One region of the Rothia sp. HSID18069 genome, then DNA from elsewhere that is predicted to be linked to it. Evidence: predicted binding sites of a transcription regulator. Region 1 holds the regulator's gene; the other holds the start of a gene.
What was found. The regulator LexA, encoded in region 1, represses DNA repair genes until DNA is damaged. The targets are predictions, from matches to a motif close to TCGAACANNTGTTCGA.
Positions count from the first base shown of each region.

Region 1 (11,083 bases):
CTTTTGAACCACCAGATAGGCTGCGCCACCGGGGGCTAGCCGCGGAAGCCACGTGAGCAGAATATTGTGCAGAACCTCTTTACCCACGCGAATTGGAGGATTGGACCAGATAGTATCGAAACGTAACGTGGGATCTACCTCATCGGGGGTGCTCACCGAGACGTTCTGCAGCCCCAAAGCTCGGGCATTCTGTTCGGTGAGCGAGAGCGAACGGGAATTCACATCTACCGCATGAACCTCAGCCTGCGGGGCGAGCATCGCTAAAGATAGCGCAATGGGTCCCCAGCCACACCCAATATCGAGCATATATTTCCCGTGCGGGGCAGGTGCCTGCCCCAGAAGCACAGCGGTGCCTTTGTCTATTCCCGAAGGGCTAAAAATACCGTTAGCGGTCGTTACAGAAACTTCACGACCCGCCAGCTCAACCTGAACTGTGCGCGGCTTGAACTCGGTTTCAGGGGACGAGGAAAAATAATGCTGTTCGCTCATGCCTACCAGTGTACGGGACGTATTACGCCCACGCCCCGCAGCAGCCCGCTCCTACCAGCCACCGATTCCAGCGTACTGCTTCGCTGCGGGCATGAGGCAACGGAACACCGCGACAGCCCCGCATCCGCCCGGTAGAATAGAAACCACCTATGAATTCAATGCAAAACACTGAGAACACCACAAATAACCCCGGCGAAAAACTGCCCAGTGATGAGCAGCTACGCCAAACCGTAGAACGAGTTCTGGGTCGTGCAGACGCAGCGGCCCAGACCACTATCTACCCCGAAAGCACCGGCAGTCCCGCACAACGCCGCGTGCTCGACACCCGTGCTCGAGAAATTTCCGATAATCAGCGGGAACACTCAGAATTTGACGGCGAACAGGAAGACCTCGCCGAACGCCGCGCATTACGCCGAGTCGCCGGGCTCTCCACCGAACTCGACGACGTGACCGAAGTCGAATACCGTCAGCTGCGCCTAGAACGCGTGGTTCTCGCCGGGCTGTGGACTGAAGGAACCGTCGAAGATGCCGAGAACTCCCTGCGAGAACTTGCCGCGCTCGCCGAAACCGCAGGATCTGAAGTGTTGGACGGGCTAGTTCAGCGCCGCCTCAAACCAGATCCCGGAACTTTTCTTGGGTCCGGAAAAGCCCTCGAACTCAAAGACATTGTGCAGGCGACCGGTGCCGATACCGTGATCGTCGATTCTGAATTAGCGCCCTCACAACGACGAGCCCTCGAAGATATCGTCAAGGTCAAAGTGATCGATCGTACCGCCCTGATTCTGGATATCTTCGCTCAACACGCGAAGTCTCGTGAAGGCAAAGCGCAGGTCGAACTTGCCCAACTTGAATACATGCTCCCGCGTCTGCGCGGCTGGGGTGCGTCCCTGTCACGCCAGGCAGGTGGGCGTGCCGCATCCGGTGAAGGTATTGGTTCACGCGGACCCGGTGAAACCAAAATCGAGATGGACCGCCGCCGTCTGCGTGCCCGCATGGCAAAACTCAAGCGCGAAATAGCCGCTATGGCGCCCGCCCGTGAAACAAAACGTCTGAACCGTAAACGCAACAGGGTACCCTCGGTCGCTATCGCGGGGTATACGAACGCCGGTAAGTCGTCGTTGCTGAATCGCCTGACCGACGCCGGTGTCCTAGTGGAGAACGCTCTCTTCGCAACCCTGGATCCGACCGTGCGCAAAGCACAGACTCCGGATGGCATCGGCTATACACTTTCGGACACTGTGGGGTTCGTGCGCTCGCTACCCACCCAGCTCGTGGAAGCATTCCGTTCCACGCTCGAAGAGGTAGCCGATGCAGACGTGATTCTGCATGTGGTAGACGCATCTCACCCAGACCCTGAGGGGCAGATTCGCGCTGTGCGTGAGGTTATTGCGGATTTAGATGCTCGCCGTATACCCGAGATTATTGTGCTCAATAAAGCGGATGCGGCTGATCCATTTATCCTCGAACGCATGCGCCAGCGCGAACCGAACCACATCATCGTCTCGGCGCGCACAGGGGAGGGCATTGATGAACTCAAGCAGAAGATTGCGGATACGATTCCGCGCCCTTCCATCCTGGTGAAGCTTCTCGTCCCTTATGACCATGGGGAGGTCATCTCCCGACTGCACTCGTGGGATGCCGAGATTAAACGCACCGAGTTTGTCTCCGATGGCACCTTTATCACCGCACTGGTACGTGAGGACATCGCCGCTGAGCTTTCAGAATACGTTATTAGCGGGGAACTGCTAGAGGTGCTTGAGTCGGAGCTTGCGGATGCTGCCGCAACACCGGTGGCCGCTTCGGGCAGCTAGGGGTTAAAGTGCAAGAGAGCGTGAGCGCCCCCACCGGTGCTGAACCCGAGACCCTACCGGGGGCCCAGCCTGTGCTTCGTCTGCTTGACGAGGTGATTGAGGCAACGGGTGGTCAGCGACGTGAGGGGCAGCGACTTATGGCAGCCCATGTTGCTCAAGCTTTCGAGCTTGAGCGGCATCTGCTGGTGCAGGCTGGCACGGGAACCGGTAAATCTTTGGGGTATCTCATTCCCGCACTTCACAAGGTTGGCGACAGTAACAAACCCATTATTGTGGCGACCGCAACCCTTGCTTTGCAATCGCAGATCGTGAACCGCGATATTCCGCGTCTGCTTGCGGCACTTGAACCGCGCCCCGAGTCGCAGGCCCAGGTGGCGATTCTTAAAGGCCGCAATAATTACCTGTGCCTGCATAAGCTAGAAGGCGGGTACCCTGAAGAGGAGCCCGAGGCTCTCTTCGATGCCCCTGGATCTTCTGGGGCGTCGTCTCGCCTGAGCGAGGAGGTGCAGCGTTTGCGTGTCTGGGCGGGACGCACCGAGACTGGTGATCGTGATGAAGTGCGCCCCGGTGTCTCAGATAGGGCCTGGGCGCAGGTGTCTGTGAGCGCCTCAGAATGCTTGGGACGGCGCTGCCCAATGGTTGAGGAGTGCTTCAGCGAAATGGCGCGTACCCGCGCCAACGAATCGGATATTGTTATCACCAATCACGCGCTGCTGGCCATTAATTCGTTTGAAGGGCTGGGCGTGCTGCCTGAGCATGACATTGTCATTATTGATGAGGCGCATGAGCTTGCAGACCGCGTGACCGGCGCGGTGACGGATTCCCTTTCTGCTTCCTTAATCAGGCGTGCCGCTCGCGATATCCGCAAGAGCTCCAAAGCAGACTCCAGCGCGCTCGAACAAGCCGCCGGTTCTTTAGAAACCGCATGTGAAGGTGTTTCTGAGGGCTTGATAGAAAGGCTCGAAGGGCGACTTCTGAACGCACTCGCGGCTGTAGCCGATGCCGCACGGGCGGCGCTTTCCGACTCTAAGAGCGACAATAAAGAGGCGGATGCCGGGCTTCAGATGGCTCGTTCACGTGTCTCTGAGGTACACGATGCCGCAACGCGTATGCTGGAGTCTGCCGAACATCGCGAAGTGCTGTGGTTATCACGCCAGGGTGGTTGGGAAAACGGACGATATACCGCAGCTTCCGATCAGGATCCCGCCACACTCCACGTTGCTCCTTTGAACATTGGAAGCCGTTTGCGTGAGGGGCTTTTTGAGGACCGTACCGTTATTCTTACGAGTGCAACCCTTACCGTGGGTGAATCCTTCGATGCGGTAGCAGGTGCCCTAGGGTTAGCGGGGCCGCAGGCTCCGCGCTGGGAAGGTCTTGATGTAGGCTCTCCGTTTGATTATCCGCGGCAGGGCATTATGTATGTGGCTTCCGATTTGCCCAAACCGAGCTTTGGCGTGAATCCTCAGCAGCTCGAACGATTACGCGAATTATGTGAAGCTTCTGGTGGTGGGGCTCTGGGGTTATTCTCGTCGAAGCGAGGTGCCGAGCAGGCGGCTGAATATGTACGTCAGCACACGGATTTGAATATTCTCTTGCAGGGAGAGTCCTCATTGCGGGCTCTTGTCGAGGAGTTTACTGAAGATATAAATGCTTGTCTTTTCGGCACCATGAGCCTTTGGCAGGGAGTGGATGTTCCCGGAGACTCCTGTCGTCTGGTACTGATGGACCGTATACCGTTCCCGCGCCCAGACGATCCTCTCGCTCAAGCGCGTACCCGTGCCGTGGCAGAAAAAGGCGGGAATGGGTTTATGGCTGTTTCGGCATATCATGCGGCAATCCGCATGTCTCAGGGAGCAGGGCGATTGATACGTTCCGTCCACGATCGCGGGGTAGTGGCGATCCTTGACTCTAGGCTGGCGACTCAGCGATACGGTGGGTACCTGATGCGGGCGATGCCTAACCTTTGGACCACCCAGGATAAGAATGTTGTTTTGGGTGCTTTAGAACGGCTCTATCAGAGTATTGACTAAAAGCAATAAGATACGCGGGTTTAATACACGTTGTATTCCGGTACTGGTACCGAGACATAAACGTAGCGAAGCGTCCATAGATGTAATGTGGGAAAGGGAGGGTACCGTTCGACGGTACCCTCCCTGATGTATTGTGCGTTTATGGCTGCCTATAGTAATTAGTTAGTCTATCGGGGCAACTCGGATACGGTTCCCATCTAGATCACTTGCTACGAAAGTCATCCCAAATACATCACGATGGGGCTCTTCCAATATGACAACCCCTTGTTCCACCCAGGCTTGGTACTGCGTGAGGATTTCTGCATCGGAACCCTTGAGATTTATACATACCTCAGAGGTACGTATTGAAGTTTCATGAAGAGCATTGCTTGCTCCGGTCCACAACGCTAGCGAGACTCCCGGTGCTAAATCCATGGTGACATAGCGTGGTGAGGTAAAACTGACTTCAAGATTTAGAAGGCTCGTATAGAAGGACACTGAGGCCTCGATATCCGATACATAGACAATAAAAACGATCTCACGGTCAATCATTGTGCTGTTATTCCTTTCTGGACATGAGACGGCTGAATACGCAGGAACGGAACCTCTAGCGTTGTGTCTTTTGAGAAAAACGTGCGCAGGTCAGAAGGTCCCCGTTAGATGCTTCGCAGAACAGAAACTACTTTACCCATCACCGTGGCGCGGTCGCCGAGTATGGGCTCATATTGGGAATTTCGGGGGAGTAGCCAGGTATGACCATCTACTTGGCGGAATACTTTGACGGTCGCTTCGTCGTCAAGAAGAGCCGCAACAATGTCTCCATTATCGGCGGTGTGTTGTTCACGTACAACAACCCAGTCACCGTCGCATATGGCGGCGTCGATCATCGAATCTCCTTTGACGCGCAGCATAAAGAGCTTGCCGCTGCCAACCAGCTGTTTGGGGAGGGAAAGCACATCCTCAACGGATTGCTCTGCCGTGATGGGCCCGCCTGCCGCTATGCGACCTACCAGAGGGATAGGCACCATATCCTCGTCGCTGACTTCAAAGGTAGGCAGCTCCGGAACTTTGGGCGCTTGGGTATTGGCACGTTGTTCGGAGTTTCCTGAGGCGTCCAGCACCTCAATTGCTCGCGGCAGCTTGGGGTCACGGCGAATATAACCCATTTTCTCAAGTCGCCCCAGCTGGTGCGTCACCGACGAGAGGGATGCAAGACCCACCATATCGCCGATTTGGCGCATTGATGGGGGATATCCTTTCTGCTCAATCTCGGTGCGAATAGCGTCCAAAATCTTCTGCTGGCGCGGAGTTAGGGCCGGGCGTGGGGTCTCGGGTGCCATGGGTGCCTTCTTTCCTAGACTGCGGCGCCTGCTGAAGCGACTAGTACGTGCGGCGTAGCGCCAATGGAACGATCGTTGCTCCCATTTTAGAACAAACTTCCTCAAAAACCAAACATTTATTCTAGATTTCTCGTGAAACTTCGAAGAAATTTTTAGTACACATCTACTAGAATTTGGAATAGAGATTCGATATACTCGGTTCTACCTAAGGAACACATCTTCGAAAGCAGAGGTTTGCTCATGATTGCTCATACATCCAGTGCATGTGTGCAGAGTCTTGCTGATAGCCCGCGTCCGAAGAAACGGGATGATTCGTTACTCGTCCCATCACCCCATCAACACCTTTATGACAACCAGCCAGTGAAAGGACTCGTTATGGATACCCAGGCAAGCCCCGCTATTCCTTCCGGTCTAACGGTTATTCACCCCGCCCGACGTAAATCATCGGCGGCCGTGCGACGGCTGGCTCGGGAACGCCAACAGGCTGAACGGGCACGTTCCACGCACCGCGGCGGTTCGGCTGAGAACCCGGCTCAACAGATCTCAGTGACTCAACCACCGCGTAACACTCGAGTACCTCAGCAGCAGTCTGGTGGGCGCATCTTTTCGCCCATTAAATATATTCACAGTCGTTTGGGCCGCAGGGGTATGCTCCTGCTGGGGCTGCCGTTGCTCACACTTGCGGCCCTCATTGTGCTTGGTGCCATTACCCTATTAGCGCCCCAGGGTGCACAGGCTGGAACATCACAGCAGACTACGGCAGTTACTAAGGTGGTTACTGTCAAAGCGGAGCAAACCCTATGGGATATTGCTCATGAGGCGGACCCTGAGACAGACCCTCGGGACACGATTGTGCGCATCATTAAACTGAATGATTTACAGAACACCAAGCTTCAGGCTGGTCAACGGCTGGAGGTTCCTGCACGGTGAATAGTAGCTATACGAAACATATTTTCTGGGTCGGGTGTGCAATAGCACCGTCTCAAAAGACCCTGTACCCTAGAAGTTGTGGGTCCAGTGCCTATGGTACAAAGCGATGAATCGGAGGAATGATGGCGCAGGAACAACCGGTCGTTGCGATCCTGGGGGAGCCTGGCACGTTCGGAGAACTAGCACAGGCTCTTGGACGCGCAGGGGCACAGGTTCTTGTCACTAAAACCTCCAATGAACTGTTGGACGCTGATGGCATGATTATTCCTGGCCATACAAGCTCTATTGAGACTTATCGCACGGTGCAGTCTTTCGATGCTGAACGTGTGGTGGGGCGTCGTGTGGCTGGGGGACGTCCAGTGCTTTTTGCGGGGGCAGCTTTTGGCATGTTGTTCGAGACAATGGACGATACGACTTCAGCCGGTACCGTCGAAGTTAAAGGTATGGGGGAGTGGCCCGGGCATGCCTGTAAGCTCGCTGCTGCTGGTGCCCCTCTCGGTGTACAACAGCTGGTGCCCGCACAAGAAAGTTCCCTGCTTCATAATCTGCCTGGAGCGCTGCGGTACAAGGCCGAAGACGGCGTGCTGCGGTGGGAGTTTGAGCAAAATATTGACTATATGAGAGCTCCTGCGGTGAGTTGGACACAGACTACGCCGCCGTACATTGCGGCGGTTGAGAATGGCCCGCTAACAGCAGTGCAGTTTTGTCCGATTGCATCGGGAGAGCCCGGTGAGGAGTTCATGCGCCGGTGGGTTGCCTCATTACCTGTGACGGGGCGGATGTCAGTAGTGGTTGAGAACAACGTTGAGGAGAATTAGTCGTCCATGAACCCAATGTATTCCGGTCTGATACTCATGACTGTGGGAGCCTTCTTCGCGGGTGGGGGAATATCGTTTCGTAAGCAGAAATTACCGTTAGTTGCGCAGGTTATTATGTGGCTTATCGCTCTGGCGCTTTTTGGGTACGGGGCGTATGTAGCTTTTACTTTTGGGTCATAAGGGGCTGCTCATGCACTCTCAGCATTTCGGGAAGCTTCAGCTGCTTCCCGCTGTTGATATTTCTGAAGGGCGGGCTGTACGTCCGCTGGGCGGGCAGCTGTTGGGCACTTCGCAGAGCATTGATCCCGTGGCGGCCGCCATTACCTGGTGTGAGGCCGGTGCTGAGTGGATTCACCTGGTAGATCTTGATTTGGCTTTTGGCCGCGGCACTAATACTTCTGTGCTGGAACAGGTCATAGATGAGGTGCGGGACAGAACCTCCAACCGTATAAAGATTCAGGTAAGCGGCGGTATTAAAGATCACCGCAGCATTGAGTTGGCTCTTAGCTTGAGACCAGATCGTATTAATGTCACCTCAGCGGCACTGGCACAGCCCAGTTGGCTTGAACAAGTTCTTGAGGAACATGGCGAACTACTGGCCCTTGGGGTTGATGTCCGTGATGGTGTGGTGGTTGCCCGCGGTACCGATTGGCGGGGAGACACATTGGACGCGAGTATCATGTGGCTTGAGCGTGCGGGAGCTCAACGGTATGTTGTTACTGACGTGAGCCGTGACGGGGCGTTATCTGGGCCAGGCCTTGAGCCGCTGCAACACGTGTTGGCGCTGACCGGGAAACCGGTGATAGCTTCTGGCGGGGTGGCAAACCTTAATGATATTCGTGTGCTGCGTTGTATGACAGCCCAGGGTCTGGAGGCCTTGGTGCTGGGCAAAGCCCTTTACACAGGACGCTTTACCCTTGAGCAGGCGCTACAGGTGGCACACGGTACTGCGGAAGGTGTTAGTGTGCAGGAACAACTGGCGTGGAAACCGCCAACAGAGCAGGCAGAAAGCAGCGGTGAATGAGCGGCGGAGGGAATCACCAACACCACGGTCCCCAGAGTCTTCACGGCAAGCTCCCGGCCCATATTGCCGCGCAGTTACGTAGCGCCGGTCGTAAGACAGATACCGGGGGCCAGCCATGGAAAGGTCGCAACCTTGGCGAGGGCACCTCACAGACCCACCAGTTTTATGGGGATAATGGGCTGACAGAACCTGCCCTTGGTGCAGCATTGAAAGCATTTGCAGCGGGTGAGGCGAATGAAACAACAGTGGTGGATGCTCTTCGTGAGGCCCGGGTATTTGTTCCTGTGGTAGCACAGCTATCTCAGGTACATCTTACAGCTGAGGGGCTGGTCTCAGACAAAGAAGCAGATATGGCGCTGGTGAGTATTCAATCACCAGATGGCCGTAGGGCATTGCCTGTTTTTACCTGTGTGGACTATTTGACGCAGTGGCACGCCCAGGCGCGTCCTGTGGCTGCTTCGATGCGTAAAACATCGTTGAGCGCGGTGGAAGATAATAATCAGCTGATCGTGGTGAACCCGGGGCAAGACCCCACATTTGTGGTGCGTCGACCGGCGATTTGGGCTATTGCTAAAGAACAACCGTGGGTGCCGTCATACAACCACGGGGCGGTCTCCCAGGATGTGCGCCAACTTATTCGCCTGATGCCTCAGGTTGAGGATGTGCAGTTAGCGGCAGCGGCGGGGGTTGACTCTCGTTCTGCTAAGGGGCGTATTCTGGCAGGGGGCGGTCATGGGCCAGAACTTGAGATAACGCTGGTGCTGAAACCAGGCATGACACGGGAACAACTGGACGCTACTATTACTGATTTTCAGCAGCGGCTTGCTGCTAGCGAGGTTATCTCGGAGCTAGTGGATTCGGTGCAGATAAAACTTTCACAGGCTTCATAGATAGTGGCTGCTGTGTTGGGTAAGGTGAGCGGCGTTACATCATTACCAGTGTTTAGTGTTTCAGAATTCTTGGCGTGTGGCACATTCTTCCGTGGCGTTAGTTCGGAAACACATGTTGTTAGGCTTCTACAACAACAGTGTGACCGCTCATTTGGGACTGGTGTACCCATGTACTATTTCGATTATGCAGGGTACAGTATTGCGTTTATCTGTGATGAAAATACTTATCGTCCTAAAGGCGAGCAGATTGAGGTGTATGCTCCGGAGCTGGTGCTAGATGCGGCTTTGTGCTCCATCCTAACGGTTGAAAAATTTAACCTCAGCCCTTTAAAACATGCAGCCATTGAGGAGTATTCGGATGGGGACGAGTATGTGATTTTTCTGAGAAACGGGCTGAACCTGTATTACCTCTCTAACGGTGAGCAAGGTTTTTTCCTAGCAAAAATAATAAGCCAGCACGAGCCATCCCGTATTCTGGTGAGAAAAACAATGGCCTCTGCCCGATAGCACTGCCGGGTGAGATTCACGTATAGTGGTGCTCCACAGCTCACAAGGGTGGATATATTTATTACCTAATTAAATAATTAATGAGTGAAACAAGGGAGTTGGGTACGTATAGGTGGCACTTGCTAATCCAATAAATCTGGAGTCATCCTGCTAAAGCAGTCATATAAGTTTTTACCGATTAGATAGATATTTTGTAATTTTACTTCTTCAGGCATCGGCACACCATAATCATCAATATAATCCTCTTCATCCCACTCATTTTCATGATCCCAGTAGAAAATTTGCCCGATTCTTTCCCCTTGGGTGCATAGGCATATTAAGTCACCGAACTCATTACTTGATATTGGTAGAAAGTTATCCGGTATTCTATTTTTATATTTTTTAAGTCTTTCACTCATCGGGGAGGATTGTTCACCACTCTTCACAGGTGCTATAAAAAATCCTAAACCTCCGCCACCCCATGCAATATTACCTCCAACAGGAGGAATAGCATCATCTGGATAACAATATTCAGGAAGGTTGCTGTATGGTGTTAATCTATATTCTTTTATAAGTCCTGTTTCCCCACCATATAACTCAAGGTAATCTAAATAGTCAGCAAATTCTTCTCTAGTAATGTCTAAAAATTCAGACATTGTTTCTCGAAGGGTAGGGGCTAGCGGTTCAGATGTAAACCTTGCGACTCCACCCATTTCTTCAACTAAATTCTTAATCCTCATTTTAGTATCTCTTTCGATGATTATACTCAAAGATAAATACTGCAACACCGGGGTGAAGCATCTGTATACCAGTAATGCTTCAAAGGCGATCTTTGACCTGATTACGTTTATCGTATAATAATAAAATTATAACTCAGCGTCGCCTCGGTGTAAAGATATTAATTTTCAATCTACCGTGAAGAAATAATTTTACATCGTTAATTCTGGAATTTATGTAGATATCAATAATTCCCCTCCTCCTCTAAATGTGTAATTCAAAGATTAAAATATTTCTTCTCATAAGAAATATTTATGTCATTTGCCATAATAATAAAAGGAGAAGACTCTAAATCTGTATTATTAAATCTTAGGAAAAAATAATTTTCTTGTTCCGCGGGCAAATAGGTATATTCTTTACTACTAATAATTTCTGCAGCAGTAGTGTTATTGTCAATATCTATAGTCCATGTTAAACTTCCGGATAAATATTTAGTGTTGTATAGGTCAATATTATAATTGAGATAGTAACTTGGATCGTAGCTGGCAATAATATTTAATTTGGTAAAA
Region 1 covers NZ_RBMG01000006.1:24,805-35,887, reverse strand. Annotated here, with positions in the region: gene D8M41_RS10965 (class I SAM-dependent methyltransferase) at 1-489, opposite strand, end outside; gene D8M41_RS11600 (hypothetical protein) at 475-624, shown strand; gene hflX (GTPase HflX) at 648-2,300, shown strand; gene D8M41_RS10955 (ATP-dependent DNA helicase) at 2,321-4,330, shown strand; gene D8M41_RS10950 (VOC family protein) at 4,493-4,861, opposite strand; gene lexA (transcriptional repressor LexA) at 4,966-5,649, opposite strand; gene D8M41_RS10940 (LysM peptidoglycan-binding domain-containing protein) at 6,025-6,579, shown strand; gene D8M41_RS10935 (imidazole glycerol phosphate synthase) at 6,702-7,397, shown strand; gene D8M41_RS11715 (hypothetical protein) at 7,404-7,577, shown strand; gene D8M41_RS10930 (HisA/HisF-related TIM barrel protein) at 7,588-8,421, shown strand; gene D8M41_RS10925 (SseB family protein) at 8,418-9,311, shown strand; gene D8M41_RS10920 (hypothetical protein) at 9,315-9,818, shown strand; gene D8M41_RS10915 (SMI1/KNR4 family protein) at 9,941-10,537, opposite strand; gene D8M41_RS10910 (hypothetical protein) at 10,792-11,083, opposite strand, start outside.

Region 2 (11,083 bases), on a different contig from region 1:
AATAGAGACATGAGCGAGAACCAGAATGCCCACACCACGAACACCGCCGACAACTTCGAGCTGCCCGGCGTGCCCGATGCGTTCCAGCGGCTCTGGACACCGCACCGCACCGCCTACGTGAGTGGCGGGCAGCAGGACCACACCGAGAAAACCTGCCCCTTCTGCACGGCACCCTCACGCAGTGATGAGGAATCGCTCATTGTATACCGTGGGGAGCACACCTTCGCGCTGCTTAACCTGTACCCCTATAATCCGGGGCACCTGCTCATCTGCCCGTACCGCCACATTCCGCTGTACGACCAGGCAACCGAAGAAGAAACCCTTGAAATGGCGCACCTGACTCAGCGCACCATGCGGGTTCTGCGCAAAGTGTCCCATAACGACGGGTTCAACATTGGTATGAATCAGGGCAAAGTCGGGGGAGCGGGCATAGCCGACCACCTGCACCAGCATATTCTGCCCCGCTGGAGCGGCGACACCAATTTTCTGCCCATTATTGCGCACACAAAAACCATGTCTCGCACCCTTGACGACATGCGCCAGATAATCGCCGACGGATTCGCTCAAACCCAGTAATTGTGCGGGCACAGAATAAGGAAGACTGTGGGTAATTCAACCCCCGCGTTTCCTTGTTAAGACAGAAAAGCAGGCGTACAATAAATCGGTAAGTTGAACCTCTACAGAAGGGTAAACTGTGCTGTTTAAAACCCCGCAAAAAACCAGACACAGAAAAAGGCTGCCAGCGCCCAAAATCTGCCGCACCCCAGCCTAAATACCCACCCCTAAGCATTATTTTTCACGGGCAGAAAGCGCCCGCAGCCACGAGTGAAACGCATCATGCTAAAACCACGGTGTCAGATTATTTTTTGAACCGTAAAGTATGGCATGATATATAACGGCGAAACCACCCGTACCGCCGACCCCAAGGTTCCTTCCGGACCTTCCCACCCAGCTGACCGCAAACCAACCACGAAAGCCGCCGATGAGCCCCCGCATCCCCACAGGTAAACGACCCCAAATTACCCGAACAATCACCAGTTTCACGATCGTAGCCTGCCTGCTCGCAACCGCCGGATGCGCCGAATACGTCGACGAAGAAACCGACGCATCAGGTACGATCAGCACCTCCGCATCAGCCACCCCCTCAGCGAGCGCATCAGCCAAATCCAGTGTGCCGCTCACCAAAGAACGCCCCGCACCCACGCTGCCCGATGGCTCACCCGCCCCGCTGAGCAGCACGGAGCTTGATAACTACTACGCTGGTAAATTCATACCGCCCACCGATAAGCACCCCGTCTACAATATGGGTGCGCCGGTACTTTCAGACACCGTAAAATCCCGTGAACTTGACGGGGTAGATGCACTCATTAAATACATGGGTGAAACCTACCGGTACACTGCGTACACTAATACGGAAATTGAGAACTACACCAAAAACGTGTACGCCCCCGACTATCAGTACGATAAATCCAGTGAAAAAGACGAACGTACCGACAAATCCCCCGACGGCCAAAGCAAAAACGATAATGAACTGCGTGAGGCAGGGTACTGGGTTGGTGAATATAAATACACCATGAAACGTGTGGCCGATTCGGAAAAATGGAGCGACGATAAAAAAGAAGTCACCATTGCGGTACGGCACAAACGCAACACCTACACCTGGTACAACAAAGATAGCGGTCAAGCCGATAACCGGTACTACTCGTGGGGTATTCAAGAGGACTTCAATATGACCCTTGTGTACGTGGAAGACCAGGGGTGGAAAGTGAAGAAGGTAGACTCGCTCCGCTCCAAGTGGCTGAAGTAGCCGCGCACCCGGCTCATGGGGGTATTAGAGCCTGTTGGGAATAGGTATGCTGGGAGGATGACGCCCCTGAACCTGCTCGATAGTGTGGCCCCTAGCGGCGGCAGCGACCGGGCGCTCATCTGGCGTGAGCTGCGGTGGGTTGAGCGCCAGCCCGTTCTTGAAGCGGAACCCCTCACCGCAGCGGCGGGGGAGCAGCACCCCAGCGGTGAGCGCATCCGCATACCGCTTACCCCCGGCGCTTTTCTTGGGCTGCGGCTACTGGCTGATACCGCCGGTGAACACCTGCGCTACTGTGCCGGGTACTTTGCAAGCGGGCCACCCGGTGAGAACACAAACACCCCAAACACGGGTGCGCCCCACCGGGTGCCCTGCCCAGAAGGAGCACGCATCCGCAGCGGTAAACAATGCGAACGATGCGCCGCCCGCGACGAGTTCACGGCCCTTCACACCGCGCACCTGCACCCCGGCACATTAACCCCGGGGATGCGAGCCTACGCGGCGACACCGCACCGGCTCTACATTGCCACATTCCCCGACGGAACCAGCAAAGTAGGCACCAGTTCCCAAGCCTCAACCCCGCGCCGCCTCGACGAGCAGGCGCCCGCTGTCGCAACCTACATAGCCCAAGCACCCGACGGGCTGAGCGTGCGTGAAGCCGAAGACGCTGTTACCCGCATCGGCGGGGTGCCGCAGGTGAAACAGACACCCAGCAAATACCGTGCCTGGCTTAACCCGCTGCCAAACAGCACAATACGCAGCGCCCACCAAGAAACCATGAAAACCGCCCGGGAAGCGCTCACCCACGCTCAACTGCGCGCCCCTCTTACCCCGCTGTATGAGCCGTGGGAACCCTCACCCGCCATGGCCCGCCCCTACGCAGCCCTGCGAGCTGGCAGCCCCGAACCGCTCGGGCAGTTCCCCAGCGTACTTTCCACCGGCGCCGCAGGGTTTTACTGCACCGGCGCGGCCGGGAAATTCATGACCGCCCACACCGGCGACCCAGCCGCCGCCCTGCTGGTAAACACGGCCGAAATCGACAACCTAGCCTTCACCGTGAACCACGACATAAGCACCGTAAATATTCAAACGGCTCTCTTCTAAAATCACCCAGAAAAATTATTACTACTCCCGCGAAAACACACCGGGAAATAGCGGCACGCGCCGTTGTGTGCATGGCACAACACATAAAAGGCCGCCGCCAACACCCGCAAAGTAAGCAACGCCATACCGTGCAATTACACAGTGCGGGAGGGTATAAAATAGTGTGCATGTCAAAACCCCTCATTCGTTTGCTCGGCCAGGGCGTACGCTACGCAAGTAAACTACGCGGCGGCGGTTCCGCATTCCCCGGCCTCGTCATGGAAAAACTGCACCCCGAATTCGTGGCCGAAGAACTCGCCAAACTGCCCTACGGCGTGGTCGTTGTCTCGGGCACCAACGGCAAAACCACCACCACCAAAATGACGGTGCAGCTGCTCGAATCGCAGGGGCTTAAAGTCTTCACCAACCGCACCGGCTCCAACTTCGTGCGCGGCGTGGCGGCGGCCCTCCTGGGCGCAATGAGCCTCACCGGAAAACTCGATGCAGACATTGCCGTGCTCGAACTAGACGAGGCGCACGCCGTGCACTTCGTCAAAGCCGTCAAACCCGACTATGCGCTGCTGCTGAACGTGCTGCGCGATCAGCTTGACCGCTTCGGCGAAATCGACACCACCCGCAGGATGCTCTCCACCGTAGCCGCCGCAACCACTAAAACCGTGGTGCTCAACCGTGAAGACCCGCGCATCCGCTCGCTCGCTCAAGCCGTGCAGCCCGGCACGAACATCAGCTACTTCGGGCTGAACGACGAGCTGCGCTCATACTTCCCCTCAGACGACGAGCTGCGCAGCGGCGTGGGCGCACGCTCCGCCGACCTGCCCGACTCAGACGTGACCCTCACCGCCTTCTCCGGCAGCAGCGCAACCTTCAACATGGCGGGTCAAAGCATCAAAGGGCAGATTAACCTCTACGGCATCTACAACATTTTCAACGCCGCCGCCGCAATGGCCCTCACCCGCGCCGTCATGGGCGAAAAACTCAACCAAGACGCCCTCGTGAACGAGCTGGCAAAAATCACCCCCGCATTCGGCCGCGGCGAAACCCTCAACGTGAACGGGCGTCCGCTGCAGCTGCTGCTGGTGAAAAACCCCAGCGGGTTCCGCCTCTCACTGGCCAGCGCAAACTCCCACGACTACGCCACCATGATCACCATTAACGACCAGTACGCCGACGGGCGCGACGTCTCCTGGCTGTGGGACGTAGACTTCCACGACCTAGCCGCCACCGGCGTGAAAATGGTCTCCGGGGTGCGCGCCTGGGATATGGTGCTGCGCCTAGAACACGACGGCGTACCCGTAGAAGACGTGCAAGAAGACCTAGACGACGCCCTCCGCTCGTTCATCGCCAACAGCGGGCAGGCACCCATGCGTATCTTCTGCACCTACACCTCAATGCTCGCCCTGCGCGAAGAACTCGGAAAAATCACCAACGTCGAAAGGGTTTCCTAAGCCATGACCCACACCATCGCCGGAACCCCCGCCGCCGGGCCGAACAACGGCAAAACTCTGCGTATCCTGCAGCTGTACCCCAAAGACATGAACATTTACGGCGACTGGGGCAACACGCTCTCACTCGCACGCCGCGCACACGCCCACGGGTTCGACGTCGACATTATCGACTACAACCCCGGCGACGAATTCCCCCAAGACATCGATATTATTATTGGCGGCGGCGGCCAGGACTCCGGGCAGACCGTCATCCAAGAAGACCTGCACGCCAACTCCGAACACCTGAAACAGCTCGCCGAAGACGGCACCCCCATGCTCGTCATCTGCGGCCTATACCAGCTGTTCGGCAAAGAATTCCGCACCCGCGAAGGGGAAGTGCTCAAAGGCATCGGGATTTTCGACGCCCACACTGTAGGCGGTGACGAACGACTGATCGGCAACATTGTTGAAGAGTCCAAAGACTTCGGAACCATCATCGGGTTTGAAAACCACTCCGGGCTCACCTACCTGGGCTCCGGGTGCACCCCGCTTGCCGCCACCGTCACCAAAGGCGAAGGGAACAACAAGGCAGAAACCCATGAAGGCGCGCGCGTGCACAACGTGATCGGCACCTACCTGCACGGCTCACTACTGCCCAAAAACCCCAAAATCTCTGACTACCTGATCGAGCAGGCCGCCAAACGTAAATACGGCGAATTCACCCCCGCCACAATCGACGACACACTCGTGAACAAGGCACGCGCATCAGCGATGAAACGCCCCCGCTAAAACTACTGCCAGCGCACATCAGCCGGTATAGTTGAAAAGTATTGACGCGCGGCCACCCACGTGCGCCCGCACAGAACATTAACGTAAGGGAGAAACGAATGTCGGGTCACTCCAAATGGGCCACCACCAAACACAAGAAAGCCGCGATTGACGCCAAGCGCGCGAAGGCATTCGCCAAATTCATTAAGGCAATCGAAGTAGCCGCCCGCATGGGCGGGGCAGACATTGCGGGCAACCCCGCACTCGACCTTGCCGTGTCGAAAGCAAAAAAGAACTCGGTGCCCAACGACAATATTGACCGCGCCATTAAACGCGGTGCTGGGCTGACCGGCGAAACCATCGACTACACCGAAATCATGTACGAGGCACGCGGCCCGCAAGGCACCGCACTGTACATCGAGTGCCTGACCGATAACCGCAACCGTGCCGCATCAGACGTGCGCCTGGCCGTGACCCGCAACGGCGGCACCATGGCAGACCAGGGCTCCGTGGCGTTCCTCTTCGAGCGTAAAGGCGTGGCCGAAGTAGCGAAAACCGACGGGCTCACCGAAGATGACGTGCTCATGGCCGTGCTTGATGCAGGTGCTGAAGAAGTACTGGACGAAGGCGACGTGTTCACCGTCGTATCCGCCGCAACCGACCTGCCCGAAATCCGCAAAGCACTGGATGAAGCGGAACTGGAGTACAACAACGACGACCCCGTATTCCGCCCCACCATGCAGGTAGACCTCGACCTTGACGGCGCCAAAAAGTTCCTCAAACTCGCGGATGCGGTCGAAGAACTCGACGACGTCCAGAACGTCTACTCCAACGCAAACGTTTCCGCAGAGGTTATCGCCCAGCTAGAAGCCGAATAAGCACAAAACGCACGAGTGCCCGGACACGCCCCGCACACGCGGGCAGTGAGCCGGGCACCGTACTCTATCTGGGCGCACCCCCACCGGAGTCGGAGGGGACAGCCAACGACAGCATAAGGAGAAACCGGATGAGCGAAAACCACCCGCTCGCCCCCGAGCCGCGCGTACCCGGTGCCACACGCATTATGGGCATCGACCCGGGCCTAACCCGCTGCGGCATCTCCATGCTCGATATGACCGCCGACCGCAAAGCCTACTTCGTGAACGTCGGTATCGCCGGAACCCAGGCGGCTGAGGCACTGGATCAGCGTATTCTGCGCATATTCAACGCCGCCCAACAGTGGATTAAAGTGTATAAGCCAGATGCGCTCGCTATTGAGCGAATCTTCGCCCAAGAACAGGTCAATACTGTGATCGGTACCGCGCACGCCTCCGGGGCGGTGATTTCGGCGGCCGCAATGCTTGGTGTGCCCGTGCATTTTCACACCCCCTCCGAGGTGAAGGCGGCGGTCACCGGCTCCGGGCGGGCCGATAAAGGCTCCGTAGGGCGGATGGTAACCCGCATCCTGGGCCTTGAAAAAATGCCGAAACCGGCGGATGCTGCCGATGCGCTCGCTATTGCCATCTGTCACGGGTGGCGCGGCGGCGGCATCGGTTCGGGCATTAATATGGCGGCGCACACCCAGACTCACCAGGGGTCCCGGCCTGTGCAGGCTGCCCGGGGTGCTGCGCTCACTCCTGCGCAGCGGGCGTGGAAAGAGGCGGAGGCGAAGGCCCGCAGGTAGACGACCCAACACATTTTTCGATATTATTTTCGAATATGATGTGCGCGTTTTTCCTGTTATTCTCAAGGATTTTTCGCGGGCGGGTCATCATGTGGTTGATTTCAGAAGATATATTCTAATATACTGGAGGTGCGCGCCCTGCTCACAGCAACGGTACCTAGTGCGCCCTATGAGAGGAAACTATGATTGCGTCACTCACCGGCAGAGTAAGCCATGTAGGTCTCGACAGCGTCATCCTCGACGTCAACGGGTTTGGGATGCTTGTGCACGCCACCGCCCGTACGCTCGCCAGCCTGCACCTGGGGGAGACCGCCACGGTGCTCACCAGCATGATTGTGCGCGAAGAATCTATGACGCTCTACGGTTTCGCTGAACCCGCCGAACGTGAAGTGTTTGATATGATGCTCTCCGTCTCGGGAATTGGTCCGCGTATTGCGTTGGCTGTGCTGAGCGTGCACACCGCCAGTGAGGTGGAGCGCGCTGTGGCCACAGGGGATGATAAAGCATTCACCAAGGTTCCCGGTATTGGCCCTAAGGGTGCGCGGCGTATTGTGCTTGAGCTGGCGGGCAAACTAATTCTTAGCGAAAGCCAAGGAGAAGAAGCAGCCGCCCCCCAGAGCGGGCTGGTGTGGAAACCGCAGGTTCTCGATGCTCTCACCTCCTTGGGTTGGACTGAAAAAGACGCTAATGCTGCGATTGACGCCTATGTGACCCACAACCCGGGCGCCGAGAATGAGGCGGTAGGCGCGGCACTTCGCGGGGTGCTTGCCTCCTTAGGGGCGCAAAATACTGTTGGGCGACGCTAACGCACGGCGGAACACACCCTACCACGGGGAGCACACCGCACCCGGTGGTGCGTACGGTAGTATCGGATAGAGCCGCCGCAGCACGCTCAGGCACGAGAGCTACAGCATCTACAGAGGATAAGAACACGTGACAGATAACCCCTATGAGCCTACGCCGTCGGGCGGTTACGCACCCGGTCAGGTGCCCGGGCAGCAGCGGCTAGTTGCCATGGAAGAAGAACCCGAAGAAAAAATGATTGAGGCGGCCCTGCGCCCCAAATCGCTTGGTGACTTCGTGGGGCAAAAAAGGGTGCGGCAGCAGCTTTCCCTAGTGCTGGAAGCCTCGAAAATGCGGGGCCGCAGCGCTGATCATGTGCTTCTTTCCGGCCCTCCCGGGCTTGGCAAAACCACGCTCGCCATGATTATTGCCGCTGAGATGGATGCCCCTTTGCGCATCACCTCCGGCCCAGCTATTCAGCACTCCGGCGATTTAGCGGCCATCCTCTCGTCGCTAACCCCCGGCGAGGTGCTTTTCCTGGATGAAATACATCGTATGAGCCGCCCCGCCGAAGAAATGCTGTACATGGCGATGGAAGATTTTCGCGTGGATATTGTGGTTGGTAAGGGAGCGGGAGCAACCTCCATCCCCCTTGAACTACCGCAGTTTACCCTGGTGGGTGCCACAACCCGTGCCGGGCTGCTCCCCGGGCCGCTGCGTGACCGTTTCGGGTTCACCGGGCACCTGGAGTTCTACTCTGTGCCGGAGCTTGAGCTGGTGCTACGCCGCAGTGCCGGTCTGATGGATATGAGTATCACCAGTGAGGGGTTCGCAGAGATCGCGGGCCGTTCACGCGGCACGCCGCGTATCGCTAACCGGCTGCTCCGCCGTGTACGCGACTGGGCCCTTGTGAATGATGTGCCCAATATTAACGCCCACAATGCGGCAACCGCCCTTGACATGTATGAAGTGGATGAGCGCGGGCTGGACCGCCTGGACCGCGCTGTTCTTGAATCGCTCATCCACAAGTTCGGTGGGGGACCGGTGGGCCTTTCCACCCTGGCTATCGCCGTTGGTGAAGAAACCGAGACCGTGGAGACAGTAGCTGAACCCTACCTGGTGCGTGAAGGGTTGATTGGCCGCACCCCTCGCGGGCGTGTGGCGCTGCCTGCCGCGTGGGAGCATCTGGGGCTAGAAGCCCCCGACATTAACCTGTAGCATCGAAATATCCCCTAGCACGGAACGGTCATGCTGTTTTCAGTGGGGAAAACATCACCGTGGCAGGGTAGTTTCTCAAGAAAAACTGCGGCTGAGCGCATAACCGATAGGGAAAGACTGTGCTCTCGCGTAGGATGGGTACAGTAGAGAAACTATGAACACAGGCGCGTCACCATCCTATGCACCCCGGGTAGGGCGACGCCGGGGACACGTCCCTACAGAGAGGACACCATGGATATTACGATGATACTTCTCGCCGTTTTTGTGCTCTTCATGATCTGGAGCATTTACAGCGGCACTAAACGGCAGAAAGCACAGATGCAAGCCACCCAGACTATGCAGGAAAACCTGCGTGCTGGTGATGAAATTATGACCCGCGCCGGGCTGTACGGCACCATCGTCTCAACCGACCATGAAAACCGTAAAGCACTTGTGGAGATCGCCGAGGGAACGATCATCACCATTAGCCTGGACGCTGTTGCCACCGTGGTGGATGTTGCGGAAGAAGAACCGGTGGAGGCTAAGGAAGAAGTCGTGGAAAGCACCGAGTCCAAAGACACGGCGGAAGACGAGTCACCCGAGAAGCCTGCCAAGGGCTACGACCTCAATTAATAAAGACAATAATCGGGAATAGCACCCTAGAACGGGTGCTATTCTTGCTGATTGAGAAGATAAAAATCTAGTAAGGGGCATACATGGCTAAGCGTTCCCCGCTTACAGCTGCACGAGGCGCCCTCGTCTCAATGGTTTTGCTCATGATTGTGATGGCCGCAGGTATTTTCGGCACCACCCAGGCGGGCGGGTCGTGGGGCCCGAAACTTGCGCTTGACCTCTCTGGCGGCACGCAGATGATTCTTTCACCCAAAGTTAACGGGTCGCAGAATGAATCTGTCAGCCAAGAGCAGCTGAACCAGGCAGTTGAAATTATCCGTCAGCGCGTTGATGGCGCGGGCGTCTCCGAGGCGGAGGTTACCACCTCCTTCGGTTCGGGCAATAACGTGGTGGTTTCCGTTCCGGGCACTATTAGCGCCGAAACCCGTGCGCTCATTCAGGCTTCTGCGAACATGTCGTTCCGTCCTGTGCTGGCCTCGGGTTCAGGCGCGGCAACCCCGCAAGAGAGCCGCACCCCGGACGATAAGCTCCCCAAACCGGACGCGGAACCTAAAGATAACTCGGATAAGAACTGGATTACCGCCGAGTTGCAGAAAGAATACGAGGCGAAAGACTGCACCGCCGGGCATAATGAGGATGCTGAAAACCAGGATCCTGGAAAACCGATTGTGGCCTGCTCCACCGACGGTACCGAAAAGTACATCCTGGGTCGTGTTGAGCTCAGCGGTAACGATATTGCAACAGCCTCGCACTCCCAGGAAAGCAGCGGCCAGGGCGTGACCACCGGCCGCTGGGGCGTGAACATTGAGTTTAAAGACCAGGGGGTTACCACTTTCAAAGATGTGACCTCCCGCCTGAACTCGATCCGTGGGCAGAACCCCGCCGACCCGCGCAGCCGGTTCGCTATTATGCTTGACGGTAAGGTGCTGTCCTCCCCAACGTCCCAAGCTGTTATTTCAGATGGTAAGTCACAGATCACCGGTAACTTTACTGAGGACCAGGCTAAAGCCCTGGCCGACCAGCTCAAATACGGTGCGCTGCCGATTAGTTTCAGCATCCAATCTGAGCAGCAGATCTCGGCAACCCTCGGCTCTGAGCAGTTGAAGGTGGGCCTGCTAACCGGTCTCATCGGCTTGCTGCTGGTGTTCATTTATTCGCTGTTCCAGTACCGCCTGCTCGGGTTTGTGACCATGGCATCGCTGATCGTGGCGGGCATTATCTCGTACGAGGCGATTGTGCTTCTGGGCTGGGCGTTGAACTACCGCCTCTCCCTGGCAGGTGTTGCGGGCCTAATTGTTGCTATTGGTGCCACAGCCGACTCGTTCATTGTGTACTTCGAACGTATTCGTGATGAGATACGCGCCGGACGCACCATCCCTTCCGCTGTGAACCACGGCTGGAAGCGGGCCTCCCGCACCATCCTCGCTTCGAAGGCTGTGAACCTGCTGGCGGCAGTGGTGCTGTACGTGGTGTCGGTGGGTTCTGTGAAGGGCTTCGCCTTTACCCTGGGCTTGACTGCTATCGCCGACCTGATCGTTGTGTACTTGTTCACTCACCCCACCCTGACCCTGCTGGCGAATACCCGCTACTTCGGTAAGGGGTACCGTCATTCGGGCCTCTCGCCCGAGTCGTTGGGCGCAACCCCGCTGTACCGTGGCGCCGGTCGTTTCCGCAAACCGGATGAAGACTATGTGAGTATCGCAGAGC
Region 2 covers NZ_RBMG01000001.1:789,335-800,417, forward strand. Annotated here, with positions in the region: gene D8M41_RS03520 (HIT family protein) at 10-576, shown strand; gene D8M41_RS03525 (hypothetical protein) at 983-1,807, shown strand; gene D8M41_RS03530 (hypothetical protein) at 1,865-2,908, shown strand; gene D8M41_RS03535 (Mur ligase family protein) at 3,067-4,353, shown strand; gene D8M41_RS03540 (type 1 glutamine amidotransferase) at 4,357-5,121, shown strand; gene D8M41_RS03545 (YebC/PmpR family DNA-binding transcriptional regulator) at 5,220-5,978, shown strand; gene ruvC (crossover junction endodeoxyribonuclease RuvC) at 6,107-6,763, shown strand; gene ruvA (Holliday junction branch migration protein RuvA) at 6,946-7,569, shown strand; gene ruvB (Holliday junction branch migration DNA helicase RuvB) at 7,778-8,764, shown strand; gene yajC (preprotein translocase subunit YajC) at 8,996-9,376, shown strand; gene secD (protein translocase subunit SecD) at 9,460-11,083, shown strand, end outside.
Region 2: a site for LexA is predicted at 6,866-6,881, ahead of ruvA (Holliday junction branch migration protein RuvA). Genes of this name have one in related genera too.